DNA from 2 places in the Mammaliicoccus sp. Dog046 genome. Region 2 is predicted to be linked to the other one. Evidence: predicted binding sites of a transcription regulator. Region 2 holds the regulator's gene; the other holds the start of a gene.

Region 1 (11,904 bases), 1.0 Mb from region 2:
CAAATCAAATACCATTAACATTTCTAGGTAATGGTTCTAATATTATCATTCGCGATGGTGGTATTAGAGGCATTGTAATTAGTTTATTGCAATTCAATCAAATTACAGTTAAGAATCAATCCATCACTTGTGGCAGTGGTGCTGCAATCATCGATGTTTCAAGAAGAGCACGTGACCATCATTTAACTGGATTAGAATTTGCATGTGGTATCCCAGGCTCTATTGGTGGCGCAGTATATATGAATGCTGGCGCATACGGTGGCGAAGTTAAAGACTGTATCGATTATATTAAGGCAGTCGATGATACTGGTCATTTACACACAATCAAAGGTGAAGATTTAGAACTCGATTATCGTACTAGTATCGTTCAACGCAAACATTTAGTTGTGTTAGAAGCGACATTTAAACTAAAAGATGGCGATATTCATACGATCAAAGCGACAATGGATGATTTAACTCAACGCCGTGAAGATAAACAACCACTTGAATATCCATCATGTGGTAGTGTATTCCAAAGACCACCAAACAACTTTGCTGGTAAACTTATTCAAGACTCAGATTTACAAGGCCATAGAATCGGTGGCGTTGAAGTATCTAAAAAACATGCCGGATTTATCGTGAATGTAGATAATGGTACTGCTACAGATTATGAGAATATTATTAAACACGTACAAAAAGTTGTAAAAGAAAAATTCGATGTCGAACTTAAAAGAGAAGTTCGTATCATTGGTGAACCGTTAGAAGATTAAATAGTTTAATTTAAATTAAAAACCACCGTTTACTCATCATAAGATTATCTTGATGAATAGACGGTGGTTTTTTTGGTTATTTTAACCCTTTAGCTACTTCGTCGATTTGTTTTTCTGTTGTTCTAACGCCACCTGAAGCTAAATACCATAATTCAGGATCAACGTTGATCACTTTTTGATTTTTAATTGCGTTAACATCTTTTATAACATCATTTGATAATGCTTTATTTGAACTTTCCTTACCACCTATTGCTTTACCTCTATCCATTGCATAGATAATGTCAGGATTTTTCTTAGTTATATATTCATAACTAATCGGTTGACCATGTCTACTTGCTTTAATGTTGTCATCACTTGTTTTAACACCAAGCACGTCATATATTAAGCTTCCGAATCTTGCACCTGGACCATATGTAGATAACTCGCCTTCGTTCACTAATAAGTACATTGCTTTGTCATCTGATTTTTCAGCTTTATCTTGTGTTGATTTAACTTTTTTATCTAAATCTGCATTTAATGATTTCGCTTTAGATTCTTTATCAAAAATCTTACCTAAATTCGTTGTATTCGTTTTAACTGATTTTAATAGTTTTTTATCATCTGCACCAATATATAAGCGTGCTGCATCTGGTGCTGCTTTTTTCAATTCATCTTGTACTTTCGTTCCTGAAGTACGACCAGAGAATAAAATTAAATCTGGTTGAATTTCAGCGATTTTTTCATAATTCACTTCTTTAAGTGACCCTGTATTGACAACTTCATCACCTTTGAAAGCTTTTAAGAATGCTGGAAGAGTGGCATTACCTTCCCCTTTAGGTACACCTTTAACAGCATCTTTAGCACCCAATGCTTCAACCGTATCTAAAGCACCGTAGTCTAATACAACGACTTTCTTAGGATTCACTGGAACAGTAACTTTTTCATCAACTGTTTTAGCGTCGCTCTCATCTTGTTTCTCACCACGTGCTTGATATTTCGATTGTATCTCAACAGTTTTCGACTCGTTTTTAGTATCATTTTTTGATGTTTTTTCTTCTTTGTTGCTAGAATTATTTCCACATGCAATTAATACAACTGACAATAATGTAATTAATATAAAACTAAATGCTTTTTTCATTTTCTGGATTCTCCTTCTAAATAAATGATTTGAAATGTGTCCAAAATGCCTTTCTGCCCATTTAAAATCGAGCATCACTCCTTTCAATTTTTGTTGAACGCGCGTATTACATTGCTAAGGACTGAATTTTGTCTACTTCAACATAATCATTATCGAAATACACACAAATACGTTGTCCATTAATTTCTTGTATTTTAATGTCTAAATCATAAATTTCACTTAAAGTCGGTTCATTGATGACTTCATTTTTACTACCTTCAATTTCAACTTTTCCTTCTTTAATTGCGATAATTCTATCTGAATAACAAGAAGCAAAGTTAATATCATGTATCACGATTACAATCGTTTTATTCATCTCTTTAACGAGTCTTTTTAAGATTTTCATTATTTGAACAGAATGCTTCATATCTAAGTTGTTCAAAGGTTCGTCTAATAATATATAATCGGTATCTTGCGCAATTGTCATCGCAATATAAGCTCTCTGCCTTTGACCACCAGATAATTCTCCTAAATATTTATGTTGTATCTCCGTTAAACCTAAATATGATAGGGCTCTATCAATCATGATTCGGTCTTCTTTTTTTAGTTTTCCTTTTGAATATGGAAATCTTCCGAAACTAACAAGTTGTCGAACTGAAATTTTTAAATCTGTATGATTCGTTTGTTTTAATATCGCCAATTTTTTAGCAAGATCATTACTTCTCATTGATGCGATATCTTCGTTATCAATTTTAATACGGCCTTGATCCTTTTCAATTAAACGACTGATCATAGCTAACACCGTACTTTTTCCAGCACCGTTTGGACCAATTAGTGACGTAATCTCACCTTTATTAATATTTATATCTACATCATCTACGACTTTATTTTGATGATATGCTTTTGATAATCCTTCGACTTTAATCATGCTACTTTTCTCCCCTTCAAAATTAAGAATATAAAGTAAATGCCACCTATGAAGTTAATCATGATACTAATTTCCGTATTGCCATCAAATATGTATTCAACAACCCATTGTCCTAAAAATAAACTCATCCAACTTATAAGTATTGCTGCTGGCAAAATATATTTATGTTCAAATTGTTTCATAAATTCATGTGCTAAATTCACGACGAGTAATCCTAGAAATGTAATCGGCCCAACTAATGCAGTTGATATCGTAACGAGTAATGCAACCATCACCATCAACCATCTCGTTACACGAATATAATTTACACCTAAATTAATCGCGTGGTCTCTACCTAAAGATAAGACATCCAAGTATGGTCGAATTTTAAATGCAATGACAATCATGACGATAAGTGCGACACCTGACATCATAAGTAATTTCTCGTTTATCGCACTAAAACTTGCGAACATTGCACTTTGTATAGATAAGAATTCTTCTGGATCAATCATCATTTCTATAAAACTAGATAAACTTGAGAAGAATGTTCCAAATACAATACCAAGTAATAATATGAAAAAGACATTTTGATCTTTCGATTTAAATAGTATTTGGAATAGGAATAAACTAAAGAGAATCATTCCGACAAGTGTAATGACAAAATTCAAATGATCATTTAATACAACGACTGATGTTGATCCAAAGAAAAATATTAAAGATGTTTTAATAAACATATAAACCGCATCTAAACCAATGATGGACGGCGTTAATATTCTATTGTTTGTTATCGTTTGGAAAATCACTGTCGAAACAGCAATACTACTTCCGACCAACAACATTGCAATTGCTTTTCTCAAGCGTCCTGTCAATTGGTACTCTAATATCGCAGGATTAATATTATAAAATAAATACAATAATATAATGAGTATTGTTACCACTGATAAAAGGATTAATTTATGCTTTGAATTTAATTTATTGAGCATTTCTCTTACGTCCTTTCATCAACATTACTATGAAAATAAAACTACCGATGACGCCAATTGTTAAACCAATTGTAATTTCATATGGAAAGACAATTAATCTACCAAAAACATCACAAATCATAACAAATAATGCACCAAATATAGCAGTATGCGGTAATGCATTCTTCAGATGATCACCACGAAACATTGAAATTAAGTTTGGAATAATCAAACCTAAGAAAGGCATCATACCAACTGTCACAACGACTAAAGCGGTAATAACTGACGCGATTACTAATCCAATATTTACTATCTTTTGATAATTTAAACCTAAATTCAAACTGAAGTCTTTCCCCATACCTGCGATTGTAAATTGATTTGCAAATATAAATGCGAGTACCAGTAATGGAATACTGATATATAGAATTTCATATCGACCACTAGTAATAATCGAAAAATTCCCTTGCATAAAGTTACCTATACTTTGTACAGCATTCGTTCTCAACGCAATAAATGATGAAAAACTAGAAACGATATTACCTAACATTATCCCTACTAGTGGTATGAATATGACATCTTTGAATTGAATCCTTTTTAGAATTTGCATAAATAGCAATGTACCTAAAAGACTCAATACCGTAGCAAATAATAACTTCAATAATATATTCGCTTCCGGAAAGGCAATAAGTGCGATGAGAATACCTAATCTCGCCCAATCCATAGTTCCAGCCGTAGTTGGTGAAACAAACTTATTACGTGTCAATTGTTGCATAATCAATCCACAAATCGCTAATGAACTACCAGAAATAATGATACTAACCGTTCTAGGAATTCTACTCGAAAATAGGATATTTTTTTCTTCATCAGATAAATTAAATATATGTAAAGGTTGAACCTCAGAAACACCTATAAAAATTGAGAAGAATGTTGTAATTACTAATAAAACAATTAAAACATCTAAACGCATTAATACTTTTCCCATTTAACACCCTTCTTCTCTCATTGATAATGATTATCATTATCTCCATTGTAATGAAGAATAAAATGAATTGCAACGCTAATTTTCAAAAAATTAAGCTATTTATGTATAATATTGCGAAATCTTTATATTTACGAATTATAAAGATGGATAATAGCTGTTGAGGTAATTGCACGTTTACTATATCTTGCAAATATGGATATCCTTATTTGCACTTTTGCCTTAATATGCTAATAATGGCACTCTTATTTGCACTTTCACCTCAATATGCTAATAACGGCACTCTTATTTGCACTTTCACCTCAATATGCTAATAACGGCACTCTTATTTGCACTTTCACCTTAATCTGCTAATAACAACACCACCTATTCCTCACACAAAACAAAAAAACCAAACTTCATAAAGTTTGGTTTGTTCAACGTTGCATTCTCATTTATTAATTTCCAAGCTACTATTTTACATTCACATTCTTGTTTGGCATTGTATGTTGGTCTCGTGCTGTAACATGACTTGTAATGTTATACTTACCAGCATCTTTGAAATCATATTTCAAAGTATATTCACCATTTTTATTATTTTTAGCTGTCTTCATTTCTGAATGGTCTTTATCTCCATTTTTAACAATTTCGAATTTTACTTCACTCGCATCTTTGACCTTTTCATCACCTAAAGTTACTGCCACTGATAATTCTGATGTTTCTCCTTTTTTAGCTTCTGAAGGGACTTTCAAGTCTGCTTTTAATGCTTGAGGTTTATCAGAAGATTTGTGATCTGAATGCTGCTTTTCCGAATTATTTCCACATGCTACAAGTACACTGATTACCAATATTATTAAAATACCAGGTAGCCATCTCTTCATATTAAAACCTGCCTTTCTTTATGTATTAATTTCATTATAAACAAAAATTTATGTGTAAAGTGATTAAATATTGAATAATATGTTAACTTTTATTATTTATCTTCTGCTTCATTTGAAAAAAATAAAAAAACAGCATCCGCGGATGCTGTTTTTTTATTTATTAATTACCGAATTCAAAGTCTTCGTCTTTTAATGCTTCTACATTTAAGGCGATTACGTAGCCATCACCTTTTACACTAAAGAAGTCATGGTTTTTAGTACTTGTATTTAACGCGTTCTCAATAATTGGGTTAAATGCTTTTTCTTCATAATATGCTTCGAACCCTAAGTTAGCTAATGCTTTATTGGCATTATATGTCACGTAATTCATGACATCGTTTGTTAAGTCTAATTCATCATAAAGTGATTTTGTATATTCGTATTCATTTTTATATAGTAGATCAAGCATGCGATACATTTCTCTATCTGCTTTTACTTGTTCATCTTGTGTCATTTCATTTCTTAAACTTTGTGCATCTAATCCTGTAAACACACCGTGAATAGATTCATCAAGTAATATTTTACGTATAATCTCACCTGATGTTGTCATTCTACCTTGTCCTGCAAGGTATAAAGGATAATAGAATCCAGAATAGAATAAGAAAGTTTCTAAGAATACACTTGATACTCTCGCCATATATTGATCATATATAGATGCTTCTTTACCCCATAATTTATGATAATTATTAACGATCATATCTGATTTATATTTTAAATGTGGTTCTTCTACTACCCACTCATCTAATAATTCATTTGTTTCACTTGATGGTAATAATGTCGTAAATATATGTGAATAACTTTTCGCATGTATTTGTTCCATCATACCCATAAATGAATATACTGCTTTTTTACGTAAATCTTTAGTGTGTAACATAATTAAAGGCATACCATCATCTGCTTGATGCGTATCTAGGCCTGTTAATCCTGCTAATGCTTTTTTAAATGCATTTCTTTCAGGTTCTGTTAATGTTTCCCAACTTGCTATATCTTTAGACACTTTAAATTCTGACTCTACCCACATTTGTGAAATATTTTGACGCCAGAACATATTCGTCATATCTTCTTGTGTATTCCAATTTACTGCCTTCATGTTAGTTCTCCTATCTTATTAAAATGATTAAATTGCGCAACTTGTACATTCTTCAACACTTAATAGTTTGTTACGTGTATAGTAAAGTGATTTTAATCCTTTATGATGTGCATATACATATAATCTAGAAAGTTCACGTGTAGAAATTTCTGAATTAACATATAAAATTGTAGAAATACCTTGGTCTACATGCTCTTGAATTGTTGCGATTAAATCAATTAATTTCATTTGATCAGTGTTGAACGCTGATTTATAGAACCACATTGTTTCTGGTGACAAGAATGGCATTGGATAGAATGTTTCAGCATTACCATATGTTCTTCTTTCAATTTGATCAACGATAGGCATTACTGAACTTGTTGCATTTTGTACGTATGAAATACTTTGTGTTGGTGCAATTGCAAGACGATAAGCATGATATAAACCATTCTCTTTAACCGCTTCTGCAAGTGCTTTCCAATCTTCTGCTGTAGGTATATCCATACCTTCAAACAGTTCAGCAACATTATCAAATTGTGGTTTGATATCTGCTTGTGTGTATTTTTCAAAGTATTTACCTGATGCATAATCAGACTGTTCAAAATCAACATAAGTTTCTTTTCTTTCTTTAGCGATTTCCATTGAACGCTCAATTGAATAATAATTCATTGTCATAAAGAATACATTTGCGAAGTCTTTCGCTTGTTCTGATTCATAGCCAATTTTATTTTTCGCTAAGTAACCATGTAAGTTCATAACACCTAAACCTACTGAATGTAGTTCATTATTTGCTTTTCTCACGCCTGGCGCATTTTTAATTTCTGTATCATCAGAAACAACTGTTAATGCATCCATACCGATGTGAACAGAATCTCTAAATTTCTTAGATTCCATAACATTTACAATATTTAATGAACCTAAATTACAAGAAATATCGCGTTTAATTTCGTCTTCTGTACCGTAATCATTAATAATAGATGTCTCTTGTAATTGGAAAATTTCAGTACATAAGTTACTCATTTTAATTTGACCGATATTTGAGTTTGGATGTACTTTATTTGCATTGTCTTTAAACATTAAGTACGGATATCCTGATTGTAATTGTGTTTGTGCAATTGTATTCAGCATATCACGTGCATCTTTTGCTTTTTTAATGACATTAGGATTCGCAACTAATTCATCATAGTACTCATCAAGATTGATATCGTCTAAAGTTACGCCATATTCACGTTCAACCGTATGTGGTGCAAACATGTAGAAGTCTTTACCCTCTTTAGCTAAATCAAAGAATTTAGAAGGTACGATTAATCCTGTAGAAATCGTTGAAAGTCTAATATCTTCATCTGCGTTTACTTTTTTAGTATCTAAGAATTCTAATACATCATAATGGAAGATGTTTAAATATACTGCACCAGCACCTGGTCTTTGTCCAAGTTGGTCTGCATAACTAAAGCCACCTTCTAGTGATTTAGCAACAGGAAGTACACCTTTAGCTACACCTTTAATGCCTTTAATTGCTTCGCCACGTGCACGCAATTTAGATAAGTTAATTGCTACTCCGCCACCGATTTTACTTAATTGTTTCGCAGTAGAGTCAATGAAGTTAATTGAGTTTAAGCTATCATCTACTTCTAATAGGAAACAACTTACTAATTCACCACGTCTCGCTCTACCAGCATTTAAGAATGTTGGTGTTGCTGGTTGGATACGCTGTTCGATCATACCTTCAACAAATTGTTTCGCTTGTTCAACATTACCTTTAGCTAAATAAAGCGATACGATAATAACATGTTCTTTATATGTTTCTAGATATTCAGATTTATCGTTCGTTTTTAACGCATAATCTTTGAAGAATTTACTTGCAGACATGTAGCTTGCAAATTGAAAAGGAATAGTCTCAGCAAATTGATGAATTTCTGTTAGTGATTCTTCACTATATTCTTTAAATAAATCATAATAGAAATCTTGATCTACTAAATGATGTAAACGTTCAATTGGATCATTAAATTGAATCGTTTTTTCATTAATTTCTTCTAAATACACTGCTAATGCTTCTTGGTCTTTCTCAATATCAAAAAAGCCATCTTCTCTTCTTTTTGTTACTTGGTTATTTAATTCTATATGATTTTGCTTCTGTTTGTTTATCATCTTCATCGAGCGTAACCACCTTTTCTCTAAATTCGTTTGCTATATCTTGATTACCATGTAATTCAAACTTCATCAATAAAGGGACCTGATACTTATTCGCGATTTCTTCACTAGCTTTCGCAAAATTCTGTCCCCAATTTCTATTTCCACTTCCAGCTACTGCACGTAAATATGGATGGTTGATATCCAGGAAATCTTGTACAGTATCAGGAATTTGACCAAAACCTATTGTACCTGTAACCAATATAAATGGTTCTTGTACTTCTTGTGTTTTATTAACTTCAGTGAGTGCCATCGTATTAGACAATTCAGCTCTCTGTATAAATCGTCTTACATTCCCCGTTAATGAGTAATAAATGATTTTCATAAAACTTCACCTACCATATGTACATACTTAATCGCAAACATTTATGATATAAAAACACAAAAAAATAGTGACTTTCCACATTTTTAATCAAAATGTCAGAAACACAATATATAGTGTCCCCCTAAAAAAGCACATACTATATTATGTGATTTATTATAACACTATCGACGAGCCATAACACTTATAATACCTTAATTTTTATAAAAAAATAGGGTTGACTTTCGAGGTATTCCTTTTAAGTCTTGCTATATCAACATTTGAAAATAGCTTACATAAAAATTTATAAAAACAAATTCATTTCAATTTCACTACTTATATTTTTCAAAGTCATTTTATGATAATATATGTTCATTGATAAAATTTAGAAGGTGTAAAAATGAACTCCACAATTAAAGGTATTATTGCTATTCTCATTTCTTCCATCGGGTTTAGCTTAATGGCTGTCTTCTTCAAACTTTCTGGTGACTTACCTGTCTTTCAGAAATCATTGTTTAGAAACCTCATTGCCATGATCGTACCAATTTACTTTGTATTAAAATACCGCGCACCATTTTTCGGTAAATTAGAAAACCAACCATTATTGATTTTGCGTTCAACACTCGGACTTACTGGTGTGTTATTAAATATCTATGCCATCGATCATATGGTACTAAGTGACGCCGATATGTTAATGAAGCTTAATCCATTTTGGACGATATTACTTTGCGCATTGTTTTTAAATGAGAAAGCTAGGACTTATCAAATCATTGCAATGATCGTTGCAATTGGAGGGGCATTATTTATTATCAAGCCTTCATTTGATTCGGATATGATACCTGCGCTCATCGGTTTATTATCTGGCGTATTCGCAGCAGGTGCATACACAGCACTTAGACCTTTGGGGCGTCGTGAAAAATCATACACAACAGTCTTTTACTTTTCATTCTTTTCAACTTTTGTACTCATCCCATTTGTGATTTTTACATATGAACCAATGAGTTTAACACAAATTATAATTTTAATGTTATCTGGTGTTTTCGCAACGATTGGACAATTCGGGATTACAATCGCATATAGCTATGCAGCAGCGAAAGATATTTCTATCTTCGTATACGCTTCAGTTATCTTTAGTGCGTTACTCGGTTTCATCATATTTAAAGAGGTACCAGATTTATTAAGTTATCTTGGATATATTATTATATTCTTAGCAGGTTATTATATGTTTAAAAAAGCACAACGTAACCCTAAACCAAAAAATTCAATTAAAGAAGGAGAATCATAATGTCAGAAGGCAGAAATAAAGACGAATTAAAAGATATCACATTATTAGGCAATCAAAACAATCAATATCACGACCAATATACACCAGAGGTACTAGAGGTATTCGACAACAAACATCAAGGAAGAGATTACTTTGTAAAATTTAATTGCCCTGAATTTACATCACTATGCCCTATTACTGGACAACCCGATTTTGCTACAATCTACATCTCTTATATCCCAAATGTAAAAATGGTAGAATCTAAATCATTGAAACTATATCTATTCAGTTTTAGAAATCACGGAGATTTCCATGAAGATTGTATGAACGTAATCATGAATGACTTAATCGATTTAATGGATCCACATTATATAGAAGTATTAGGTAAATTTACGCCACGAGGTGGAATTTCTATAGACCCTTATACAAATTACGGACGCCCAGATTCTAAATACGAAAAAATGGCTGAATACCGCATGATGAATCATGATTTATATCCAGAAAACATAGACAACCGATAAATAAGATAAAACCACCTCGAACGTTAACATCGTTCGAGGTGGTTTTTACTGTGCAGAAAATATTTATAGCTAAAGGTGAATCTATAACTTTTATGCGGTCCATTCACCCGCTAACGGGATTGTTTTCACTTTCTATCTCGTTAGATTTTCTAACAGGATTGTTTCCCAAGACTATCTCATTAGACGTTCTCAATGTTGCTTGTCATCCTTCACTTGCAATGTTCAACGCTCCAATGTTGCATGTCGACCTCCACTTGCAATGTTCAGCGCCTCAATGTTGCTTGTCGACCTCCACTTGCAATGTTCAACGCTCCAATGTTGCTTGTCATCCTTCACTTGCAATGTTCAACGCTCCAATGTTGCATGTCGACCTCCACTTGCAATGTTCAGCGCCTCAATGTTGCTTGTCGACCTCCACTTGCAATGTTCAGCGCCTCAATGTTGCTTGTCATCCCTCACTTGCAATGTTCAAAGCTCCAATGTTGCTTGTCATCCTTCACTTGCAATGTTCAGCATTTTTAGCGCTGACTCCTTCGAGAAAAGTGTGCTCATAAAAAATGGAGACATTCTAAAATCACATCGAACGTAAACATTGTTCGAGTTTTTTTACATTGTTGTACATTTATACAATAGTGGTTAAATTATACAACAATAATAGTAAACGCTTACATTTTTGAAGAATTTTTAAATTTATTGTAACCCTTGCTACCCATGACTTCTCAGATTTTAAATTGTCATTATTGTATGAATATTGTCAATATTTATCTTGTATTTATTGTTAGAAGCGATTACAATTTAACATGTGCTATTTTTAAGTACATCTATAAAAAGAATCTAGTTTATTGTGAGGGGAAGTACAAAAATGGATAACAAACATTATACTAAAGAGGAAATTATACAAAGTACACCACGTACTGGTTTCTTTGGTCATCCAAAAGGTTTATCAACGTTATTCTTTACTGAATTC
Region 2 (11,904 bases):
GTAGCACGAAAACCTGGTATGACAAGAGATGATTTAGTACAAACAAATCAAAGTGTTATGAAATCAGTAACTGAAGAAATTGTTAAATATTCACCGAATGCGATTATAATTGTCTTAACTAACCCTGTAGATGCTATGACTTATACAGTCTATAAAACATCAGGTTTCCCTAAAGAAAGAGTTATTGGACAATCTGGTGTATTAGATACAGCAAGATTCAGAACTTTTGTGGCTGAAGCACTTAATTTATCAGTGAAAGATGTTACTGGATTTGTATTAGGTGGTCATGGTGATACGATGGTTCCGTTAATTAGATATTCAGCTGCTGGGGGCGTACCTTTAACAAGCTTATTATCTGAAGATAAGATCAATGAAATTGTTGATCGTACAAGAACAGGTGGCGCAGAAATTGTGAACTTGTTAGGCAATGGTTCAGCATATTATGCTCCGGCTGCTGCGTTAGTTGAAATGACTGAAGCTATCCTTAAAAATCAAAAACGCGTATTACCGTCAATTGCTTATTTAGATGGTGAATATGGTTATGAAGATATATATTTAGGAGTACCTACTGTTTTAGGTGAAAATGGTATAGAAAAAATTATAGAATTAGATTTAACAACTGATGAGAAGCAGTTATTAGATGAATCTGCAGAATCAGTTAAAGTAGTTAGAGATATCTTACAATAAATTAAAATAGTAAATAAGTAATTTTAAATTCATGACTAAGTGAGCGAATATATGAAACCTAATAGAAATGGTAGATTTCATATTCGTTCACTTTCTTTTATGAAGGTAATGTTAACTTTTTGTAAAGTTCTCTAAATATGCATTATTTTTTAAATAAATTACGTTATAATTAGGTTAATTCGCTTAAGGAGGATCTTTCATGTCACAAAAGGTATTGGTAGTAGACGATGAACAATCAATCGTTACATTGCTTAAATATAATATAGAACAAGCTGGTTACCAAGTAATCGTAGCATATGATGGTGTGCAAGCACTTGAGAAAGTAAATGATGAAAAACCTGATTTGGTAGTGTTAGATGTGATGTTACCTGAAAAGGATGGAATTGAAGTTTGTAAGACGATACGTTCAGATAAGAATCAAGTACCAATTCTGATGTTAACTGCAAAAGATGACGAGTTTGATAGAGTATTAGGACTTGAACTTGGTGCAGATGATTACATGACGAAGCCATTCTCGCCACGAGAAGTTGTTGCACGTGTTAAAGCAATTTTACGTCGTGTTGGCCAAGTTGAAAGTAATCAATTAGACGACGATGAGGATATTATTTTAGGTGCTATTAGAATTAGACCAGATTATTTCGAAGTATATCGTAATGATGAATTATTAGAATTAACACCTAAAGAATTCGAATTGTTATTATATCTGATTGAAAGACAAGGTCGAGTGATTACGAGAGAACATATGCTGAATTCAGTATGGAATTATGAATTTGCTGGTGATTCTAGAATTGTTGACGTACATATTAGTCATTTGAGGGATAAACTTGAAGAAAATCCTAAACAACCGCAATTTATAAAAACTGTAAGGGGTTTAGGGTATAAGTTAGAAAGACCGAAAAATAATGATTAAATTTTATAATAAGCTATTAATTATACTTACAACTGTAACTGTTGTAAGTTTTCTTGTATTAGGTTTCTTCCTTCATAATTCTAGTTATGATTTAATTTCCAAACAACAACAAAAACTATTAGAAGATGAATCAGATAAAATCTACAAAATAGTTAAAAAAGATCCTGAAAATTTAAATCAAATTTTAAATATTTTTGAACAAGATGTATTAATTGAGAAAAATGGACGTGAAGTATTTAGTTCTTCAAATGTAGATACACATCTGTTTAATCAAAAGAGAAAAGAAGCTATATCCGATGCACAAACATTTGATGAATTTTACGAAGTAAGTAAAAGAAATGCTGACGTGATATATGCTAAAAAATATAATGGTTATACTGTCGTCTTAGCAAAACATTCGACAACTATTTCATCATTACAAAAAGAAATCTGGAAGTATTTATTACTTGTTTTATTCTTTACGCTGCCGTTAATATATTTTATCGTGCGATATATTAATACGTCGTATATACATCCAATTAACGAAGTAACATATGCGACGAAATTACTGGCATCTGGTAAATACCGTGTAAGAGTCCCAGAAAGTAATGTGAAAGAAACTAAGGAATTATTTATTAATACGAATAATTTAGCGAGAACATTAGATGATTTAAATAACGAGCAAAAATTACAAAGAAATAGGTTAGAGACAACTTTAGAAAACATTCCAAGTGCAACATTAATGGTTGATAAAGAAGGCATAATTGTCATTGCTAATAAAACGTACCATGAGTTATTTGGACGCATGCAAAATGCAGAAGGACAGTTGTTTAAAGATGTTATGCCTAATATTGAAATCACACAAATGATGAACGAAGCAATGAAACTAGAGAAACCTGTTTTTGAGCAAATAGAATTGTATATCAATAATGTTCATAATAAATTCTTTGAAGTATCGGTTATACCAGTATTAACGAGGCGCAAACGCAGATTACTTGGTCTAGTTGTTGTTATGCATGATATTACAAAGTTGAAAAAATTAGAACATATGAGAAAAGATTTTGTAGCGAATGTCTCACATGAGTTGCGAACGCCTATAACTTCAATTAAAGGGTTTGCTGAAACTCTAATGGATGGTGCAAAGGATGATCCTGCATCATTAGATATGTTTTTAAATATCATTTTAGAAGAATCAAATAGAATTCAATCGCTAGTACAAGATTTACTCGATTTATCTAAGATTGAGCAAAATACAGAAATACCTAAAGAATGTATGAATCTATCTGATTTAGGTGAACATGCATTAAAAGCAGTATCCACATTAGCTGAGAAAAAAGAGATTCAATTAACGAATAACATAACATCAGAAGTAAACGCATTAGGTGATAAAGGTAAGATTACGCAAGTGCTTATTAATTTATTATCAAACGCAATCAGTTATTCCCCTCAATCAAGTGAAGTGATATTAACGATTAAAGAAGAATCAGATGGACAAATCATATCTGTTAAAGATAACGGCATTGGTATTTCTGAAGATGAGCAAAAAAGAATATTTGAAAGATTCTATAGAGTAGATAAAGCAAGAAGTCGAGATTCAGGTGGAACAGGGTTAGGATTATCTATCACTAAACACATCGTAGAGGCACATAATGGACAAATTAAAGTAGAATCTACATTAGGTGAAGGGTCGAATTTCATTGTGAAATTATTTGATAAATAACACGAATTAAATATTTAGATTATTCGACATCTTCATATAAAATTTACATTGTATTCACATTGAATTAATCAACGATAGTTAGAATATAGGTAGACCCCTTCATTTTGATGATTTAGCGAAATACTTCGGTATTTCGCTTTTTATTATGCCTTTCAATCTATTTATTGAGTTGAATATGATAAAATGAAATCAATAAAATGATGGAGGTATTATACAGTGGGAAAATTAGTATTAATTGATGGTAATAGCTTATCATTTAGAGCGTTTTTTGCATTGCCTTTATTGACAAATAAAGCAGGTGTTTATACGAATGCAATTTATGGTTTTACAATGATATTAGATAAAATTATTAAAGAAGAAGAGCCGACGCATTTTATGGTTGCATTTGATGCTGGGAAGACGACTTTTAGAAATAATATGTATAGTGAATATAAAGGTGGTCGTGAAAAGACACCGGATGAATTAAGAAGCCAGTTACCATATATTAGACAACTGGTAGAAAGTTATAATATTAAACATTATGAATTGGAAAATTATGAAGCGGATGACATTATAGGTACGCTTTCAAAACAAGCGGATGAGCAAAAGCTACAAACCATTATCATTACTGGGGATCGAGATTTAACACAACTAGCGAGTAAACATGTAACAATTTATTATACTAAAAAGGGTGTTACAGATATTGATCATTACACGCCTACTTTTATTGCTGAAAAATATGACGGTTTAGTTCCTGACCAAATCATTGATATGAAAGGTCTAATGGGGGATAAATCCGATAACATTCCTGGTGTTCCTGGAATAGGCGAAAAAACAGCGATAAAATTACTTAAACAATTTGAAACGGTTGAAGGTGTTTATGAACACATAGATGAATTGAAAAAATCAAAAATGAAAGAAAAATTGATTGAAAATGAAGAAAGTGCCAAGTTAAGTAAGGCATTAGCTACAATTAATAGAGATAGCCCTATAGAAGTGAAGATAGATGATTTGAAATTAATAGAAACTGATAATGAAGAGAAAATTAAACTATTTAAAACATTAGAGTTTAAACAATTACTTGATCAAATGGATGCTAGTACAGAAGCATCAGATGATCGCGTTATAGAATATAAAAACGATTTACAAGATTTTGATTTTGAAAAAACAACAAGTGCTTCAATTCATTTTGAAACAAACGAAAATAATTATTTGAAAGCAGATATTCTTGGATTTGCGATTCAAACAACAGACAAAACATTTGTTGTTACTGAAGATGAGTTGAAAAATAATACCCAGCTTCGTGATTGGTTGGAAAGTGCTAATGTTGAGTTTTCAACTTATGATGCTAAAAAGACAATCATATTATGTAAGAGACTAGGTATTAAATTGAATCAAGTTCATTTTGATACGATGTTAGCAAGTTATATATTAGACCCATCTAGAACGATAGATGATATATATTCTGTCGTTTCTGAATATGGCATTTTTTATGTAAATAATGATGAAAGTATTTATGGAAAAGGCAAAAAGTTACACGTTCCAGAAAATGATATCTTATTTGAAAATATCGCGAAAAAAGTGATGGCTATTTTTGAAACAAAAGATAAAATGATTGAATTATTAGAAGAAAGAAATCAATTGCGCTTGCATGATGATCTTGAATTGCCTTTAGCAAGTGTATTAGCAGAGATGGAGTACATCGGTATATCAGTTGATAAAGAAACGTTAATTGAAATGCAAACTGATTTAAAAGTGCGTTTAGATAAATTGATTGAACAAATCCATGAACATGCAGGGTCAGACTTTAATATCAATTCACCTAAACAACTAGGTGTTGTATTATTTGAAGATCTAAAATTACCAATTATTAAAAAAACAAAGACTGGATATTCAACTGCTGTTGACGTTTTAGAACAATTAAGAAACGAACATCCGATTATCGAAGACATTTTAGTTTATAGACAGTTATCTAAATTACAATCTACTTATATTGAAGGATTGCAGAAGATGATAACTGACGAAGGTAAAATTCATACAAGATTTAATCAAACGTTGGCACAAACAGGTAGATTAAGTTCAATTGAACCAAATCTACAAAACATACCAATTAGATTAGAAGAAGGTAGAAAAATTAGAAAAGCGTTTCGACCTAGTAAGCCGAATCATGTCATATTTGCTGCCGATTATTCTCAAATTGAATTAAGAGTGTTAGCGGATATTACTAGTGACGAGCATATGAAAGAAGCCTTCACTGCACAAGAAGATATTCATACAACGACAGCGATGCGTGTATTTAATGTAGAAAAAGAAGACGTAACATCAAATATGAGAAGACAAGCAAAGGCGGTTAACTTTGGAATTGTATATGGTATTAGTGACTATGGATTAAGCCAAAGTTTAGGCATTACTCGTAAAGAAGCTAAAAAATTCATAGATGATTATTTAGATAGTTTTCCTAAAGTTAAGGAATACATGGATACCATCGTTCAAGATGCAAAGCAAAAAGGATATGTTGAAACGTTGCTTCATAGACGTAGATACACACCGGATATTACAAATAGAAACTTTAACTTAAGAAGTTTTGCTGAAAGAACAGCCATGAATACACCAATTCAAGGTAGCGCAGCGGATATTATAAAACTAGCTATGGTTCAATTTTCTCAAAAAATGAAAGATGCAGATTTTAATGCAACATTATTATTACAAGTACACGATGAATTGATATTTGAAGTACCTGAAGGAGAAATAGAAGCATTTAAGCCATTTGTAGAAGAGATTATGAATCACGCATTAGATTTATCAGTGCCTTTAAGTGTCGAGTCTAGCTATGGTGAGACATGGTACGATGCAAAATAATGAATAAAAGGAAGACTCAATATGCCTGAATTACCAGAAGTAGAAAATGTAAAAAGAGGAATCGAACCTAAAATATTAGGTGCAACAATTACAGACGTTACTTTTTCAGAAAAAGTTATAGCGGGTAAGAATAGTGGAAAAGCAACAATCATAAAAGGCACATCGTTAGAAACATTTAAAGAAAGAACAAATCAATATAAAATCGTTCAAATATATAGAAGAAGTAAATATATATTCTTTGAGTTGGAAAAGAACAACGAAACTAAAATAATGATGTGTCACTTTGGTATGACCGGTGCATTCTTTACTGTTCCTGAATTAGAAGATATAGGAATAGAGACACATAAGAAACATTGGCATGTCATATTTCAATTAGATAATGGTCTAAAACTCATTTATACAGATATAAGAAGATTTGGTGAAATAAGAGCGCTAGAGGATTTGCATGAATATCCTTCAGTATTAAAGATTGCACCTGAACCATTTGTTACAGAAGCTTATGATCATTATTTAGATAAAATATTATCTAAAAAATTCATTTCAAAACCTATCAAAGTAGGAATTTTGGATCACACTGTTATAGCAGGATGTGGCAATATTTATGCATGTGAAGCTTTAATAAGAGCAGGTGTGTTACCGACAAGAATAGTGAGTGATTTAACTCAAATTGAACTGAAAAGAGTATTTAAAGAAGTTGTTCAAGTGCTACAAGATGGTATAGATAGTGGTGGATCGAGTATCTCAGATTACTATAACGCAGATGGTGAAAAAGGTACGATGCAAGAAAAACATTTGGTTTATGGTAAGAAAATCTGCGGTCAATGTGGAGGTACAGTCCACCAGCAAGTCATTGCTACACGAAATACACATTATTGTCCAAATTGTCAAAAGTAGGTGGAAAAGATGACTAAAGTAATTGGTTTAACAGGAGGTATTGCAACTGGTAAATCTACCGTTTCACGATTATTAGAAGATTATAATTTCTATATCGTAGATGCTGATGTTGCAAGTCGTAAAGCAGTTGAAAAAGGAAGCGAAGGACTTCAGCAAGTGAAAGATACTTTTGGAGAACAAGCGATATTAAATGGTGAAATGAATAGACCCTATATAGGATCTATTGTATTTAATGATGAACAAATGAGAGAAAAGTTAAATCAAATTATACATCCTATTGTAAGAAACATTATGGAAGAAGAAAAAAATATTGGTTTAAGTAATAATCAAAATGTCATCATGGATATTCCATTGCTCTTCGAAAATAAACTTGAAGATACCGTTGATGAAACATGGTTAGTTTATACGACGGAAGAAATACAAAAGCAACGTTTAATGAAAAGAAATAACTTAAGTGAAACCGAAGCGATGTCTAGAATAAAGTCGCAGCTTTCAATTGAGGATAAAAAATTACGTGCTGATGAAATTATAGATAATAATAAATCGTTAGATGACTTAAAGAAAACCTTAAAAACTTTTCTTGAAAGCAAAGGATTTTAAGGGTATTTAACATTTGTGAAATTTATTGTGGAAAACGTTTTCAATAAACTTTTAATGTGATATACTAATTGCAATAAATAGTATATCACATTAAAAGGGGTTCTCGATTATGAAGAAAAATATTGCAATTAATGGTTTAGGAAGAATTGGAAGAATGGTGTTAAGGGGTTCATTGAAATCAGATCATTTAAATATTGTCGCAATAAATGCTTCTTATCCTGCTGAAACGATTGCACACTTAATTAAATATGACTCAACTCATGGCAAGTTAGAAGATGAAATTAAAGCTGTTGATGATGGTATTGTGATTAATGGCCATAAAATACTACTCGTTTCTGAGAGAGACCCAAATTTATTACCGTGGGAGACTTTAAATATTGATATTGTTATAGAAGCAACTGGAAAGTTTAATCACGGAGATAAAGCACAAGCACATATAAATGCAGGTGCTAAAAAAGTGATATTAACTGGTCCATCTAAAGGTGGAGAAGTTCAAACGATAGTTCGCGGTGTAAATGACTGTGATTTAGATTTAAATTCATTTGATATTATATCGAATGCTTCTTGTACGACGAACTGTTTAAGTCCAGTTGCAAAAGTACTCAATGATGAATTCGGTATTGAAAATGGATTGATGACAACAGTACATGCATTTACTAACGATCAGAAAAATTTAGATAATCCACATAAAGATTTAAGAAGAGCGCGTTCATGTGCAGATAGCATTATACCTACATCAACTGGCGCTGCAAAAGCTTTATCACTCGTATTACCTGAACTTGAAGGTAAAATGCATGGTATGGCATTAAGAGTACCAACGTCGAATGTTTCACTTGTAGATTTAGTAGTAGATTTAAAAACAGATGTCTCTGTAGAACAAGTGAATGAAGCTTTAAGACGTGCAAGTCAAGGTGCGTTAAAAGGCATCTTAGACATTAGTGATGAACCATTAGTTTCAATCGACTTTAATACAAACCCACATTCAGCAATTGTTGATGAGCAAACAACAATGGTTATCGGTTCAAATAAAGTGAAAGTACTTGCTTGGTACGACAATGAGTGGGGCTATTCAATGAGAGTGGTTGAACTAGCAGAACAAGTTGCGAGTATTTTATCAGCTACGAGAGAACAAAAAATATCTTAATATAAATTGATTGGAATGAAGCTGGGACAGAATGTTATGTCCCAGCTTCATTATTTTACATTTAATTTTATTTTACTAGTGATTTGTTGTATGATTATATGCCGTAAAGGAACGGGTGAACGTTTAAAAATATGCGAAACTACTGTATAATCTACGTGAGACAATAAAACGATAAGAGGTGAAACGAATGAGATGTCCAAATTGTAAGTATGAAAATTCTAAAGTAGTAGATTCGAGACATGCAGATGATATGGTTGCAATTAGAAGAAGAAGAGAATGCGAATCATGCGGTTTTCGTTTCACAACTTTTGAGAGAGTGGAATTAACACCTTTAATCGTTGTAAAAAAAGATGGTGCAAGACAAGCGTTTAATCGTGATAAAATATTAAACGGTCTAGTTCGTTCATGCGAAAAAAGACCTGTTGCATATCAAATATTAGAAGATATAACAAATCAAGTTGAAAAAGAGTTAAGGTCTGAAGGAATTACAGAAATTTCTTCGAATGATATAGGTGAGAAAGTGATGGAACATTTAATGGAAGTGGATCAAGTTTCTTACGTAAGATTTGCATCAGTTTATCGTGAATTTAAAGATGTAGATCAACTATTAAAATCTATGCAAGGTATTTTGAAAGATCGAAAGTAAGGTGAACATAATGGCGGAATATTTTAATGGTATAAAACCAAGTGATGGTTTTTACGTTAAATCGAATTATAATTACACACATATTCATCAAGATATTTTAACAAGTTTATACACGCCATTAATTGGTACAGATGCAATAGGGGTTTATTTATATCTATCGCAATTTAATTACCATAATGAGCCATTAGCAAATAATCATTATACAATAATGAACGATTTGAAAGTTAATCTATCAAGTTTTAGAGATGCGTTAGACTTATTAGAAGGTATAGGTTTGATGAGAACATTTCATAAGACGAATACAGATGAACAAATGTTTATATATATGTTGAAACAACCAGCAACTGCAGAACAATTCTTTAATGACCCGTTACTTTCTGTATATTTATATCAACAAATTGGTCAATCAAGATTTATCGCTTTAAAAAATAGATATAAGGATCATTCGATCTCAACAAATGGATATAATGAAGTGACTAAAAGTTTTACCGATGTATTTAAAGTACCTAAACTTTCAGATATCAGTACAGATGATTCGATTCAAATTAAGCCAGACAGTAAAAATACAGGTTTAGATTTATCGGATGTTAAATTTGATTTTGAAATGTTAGAAATGTTGTTAAGTAATCATTTGATTTCAAAAGAATTGTTGAATAAACAAACGAAAGAAGTCATTACACAAATTGCAACACTATATGGCATTACACCGGTAGAGATGAAGTCAATAATATTGAAATCTATCACAAGTAATCAAACGATTTCCCTTCAAGATTTAAGAAAGCATGCACGTTCAATTTATCAAATTGAACATGATGGCATGTATCCATCATTAGAATTGAAACAAGGAACAATTAAGAAAAACACGACAGAATCAAGTGGGGAAGTAGATTCGCTAGTATCTTGGTTTGAATTACTGGATACGACGAGTCCAATAGAAATGTTGTCTTCCTTTACAGAATCAGAACCAACTGTGGCTCAAAAACGATTAGTTGAGGATATAGTCAATCGCGAAAAATTACCTTATGGCGTAATGAATATTCTGTTGCAATACGTGATGTTCTCTCAAAGTATGCAATTGCCTAGAGCATATACAGAAGAAATTGCTTCGAATTGGAAAAAATTAAAATTAAAATCTGCTGAAGAAGCGTATAATTATACTAAGAAACGTGACAAAGAAATTGCTGAGAAGAAATCTGAACGTAGTCAAAAATCAACTGGTGGTTATAAATTGAGATCTATTGAAAAAACGCCAGAGTGGCTTCTGAAACAAAAAGCAGCAGATGCTAATAAAGAAGATACACAACAACAGCAAGAACATGATCCAGATTTTGAAAAAAGAAAACGAGAGCTCCAAAAAGAAATGGAAGCTTTTTGGAATGAAGGTGAAAAATAATGGAACCATTAGGCCAACATTTAAAGCAAAATAAAGAATTTCAGAAAAAATTAGACCAAATTAAAAAAGAGACGTTAGCAGATAAAGATGTTAAGGCATTCTTAACTGAACATCGTTCTGAACTGACGAATAGTATCATTGATACTGATTTGGATCAATTACAAGCATATAAGGATCAATCTAAATGCTGTGAAAAATGTGAAAGCTATGGCAAATGCATCAACTTTGTTAAAGGACATAGACCAGAATTGTATATTCAAAACGATCATATAAAGACCCGTTATTTGCCATGTCCAAATAAAGTTGCATATGATGAGCAGAAGTTTGAATCAAACCTTGTCACTGCATTCCAAATGCCTGAAGAAACATTAAATGCAACGATTAAAGATATCCATGTCGATAATGAATCGAGAATGAATGTGATCAAAAGAGCTATGGAAATTTGTAATCATATTGTATCTGGTGAAGAAACAAAAGGTTTATATATTCATGGTCCATTTGGTACTGGTAAATCATTTATACTAGGTGCAATTTCTAACCAATTAAAAGTTAAAAAACAATCCTCTACGATTATTTATTTACCAGAATTTATTCGCGTTCTAAAAAATGGATTTAATGATGGTTCATTTAGTGCGAGATTTGAAGCAGTTCGTGAAGCAGAAGTATTATTATTAGATGATATTGGTGCAGAAGAGTTAACCGCATGGGTAAGGGACGAAATATTAGGACCATTACTGCATTATAGAATGGTTCATAAAATGCCGACGTTCTTTAGTTCAAACTTCAATTTGAATGAATTAGAAGAGCATTTAAGCAAGACGAGACAAGGTGTCGAACTGACGAAAGCGAGTCGAATTATGGAAAGAGTTAAAACACTTTCTGAAGAGATGATGCTTGAAGGTAAAAATTATAGAGCATAATTTAAACTTGATATTTTAAATGAGCGTTGTATAATTGTATTATCATAAATGAATATAAAAATTTAGAGGACATGACGTCTATGGCGCAATCACAGAGAATCTCATCTTGCTGGAATTGAGATATTGCAATATATATGGTTACTCCCTCATACATGGTGTGTTAATCCACATTC

What was found. Region 2 encodes NrdR, which represses ribonucleotide reductase genes. Its sites were predicted from a motif close to AACACNATATATNGTGTT; they were not measured.
Region 1: the regulator NrdR is predicted to act here: its motif matches at 9,277-9,294, upstream of nrdI (class Ib ribonucleoside-diphosphate reductase assembly flavoprotein NrdI).

Annotation. Positions count from the first base shown of each region.
Region 1 is NZ_CP120131.1:2,081,086-2,092,989, forward strand. Features, by position in the region: gene murB (UDP-N-acetylmuramate dehydrogenase) at 1-749, shown strand, start outside; gene P3U32_RS10365 (ferrated catecholamine ABC transporter substrate-binding lipoprotein SstD) at 826-1,866, opposite strand; gene P3U32_RS10370 (iron ABC transporter ATP-binding protein) at 1,973-2,773, opposite strand; gene P3U32_RS10375 (iron chelate uptake ABC transporter family permease subunit) at 2,770-3,735, opposite strand; gene P3U32_RS10380 (ABC transporter permease) at 3,725-4,696, opposite strand; gene P3U32_RS10385 (FixH family protein) at 5,146-5,553, opposite strand; gene nrdF (class 1b ribonucleoside-diphosphate reductase subunit beta) at 5,714-6,682, opposite strand; gene nrdE (class 1b ribonucleoside-diphosphate reductase subunit alpha) at 6,710-8,815, opposite strand; gene nrdI (class Ib ribonucleoside-diphosphate reductase assembly flavoprotein NrdI) at 8,769-9,176, opposite strand; gene P3U32_RS10405 (DMT family transporter) at 9,553-10,437, shown strand; gene queF (preQ(1) synthase) at 10,437-10,937, shown strand; gene P3U32_RS10415 (peptide MFS transporter) at 11,800-11,904, shown strand, end outside.
Region 2 is NZ_CP120131.1:1,085,854-1,097,757, forward strand. Features, by position in the region: gene mdh (malate dehydrogenase) at 1-687, shown strand, start outside; gene P3U32_RS05500 (response regulator transcription factor) at 887-1,597, shown strand; gene pnpS (two-component system histidine kinase PnpS) at 1,590-3,296, shown strand; gene polA (DNA polymerase I) at 3,513-6,134, shown strand; gene mutM (bifunctional DNA-formamidopyrimidine glycosylase/DNA-(apurinic or apyrimidinic site) lyase) at 6,156-7,028, shown strand; gene coaE (dephospho-CoA kinase) at 7,038-7,628, shown strand; gene P3U32_RS05525 (glyceraldehyde-3-phosphate dehydrogenase) at 7,738-8,772, shown strand; gene nrdR (transcriptional regulator NrdR) at 8,960-9,418, shown strand; gene P3U32_RS05535 (replicative helicase loading/DNA remodeling protein DnaB) at 9,429-10,811, shown strand; gene dnaI (primosomal protein DnaI) at 10,811-11,731, shown strand.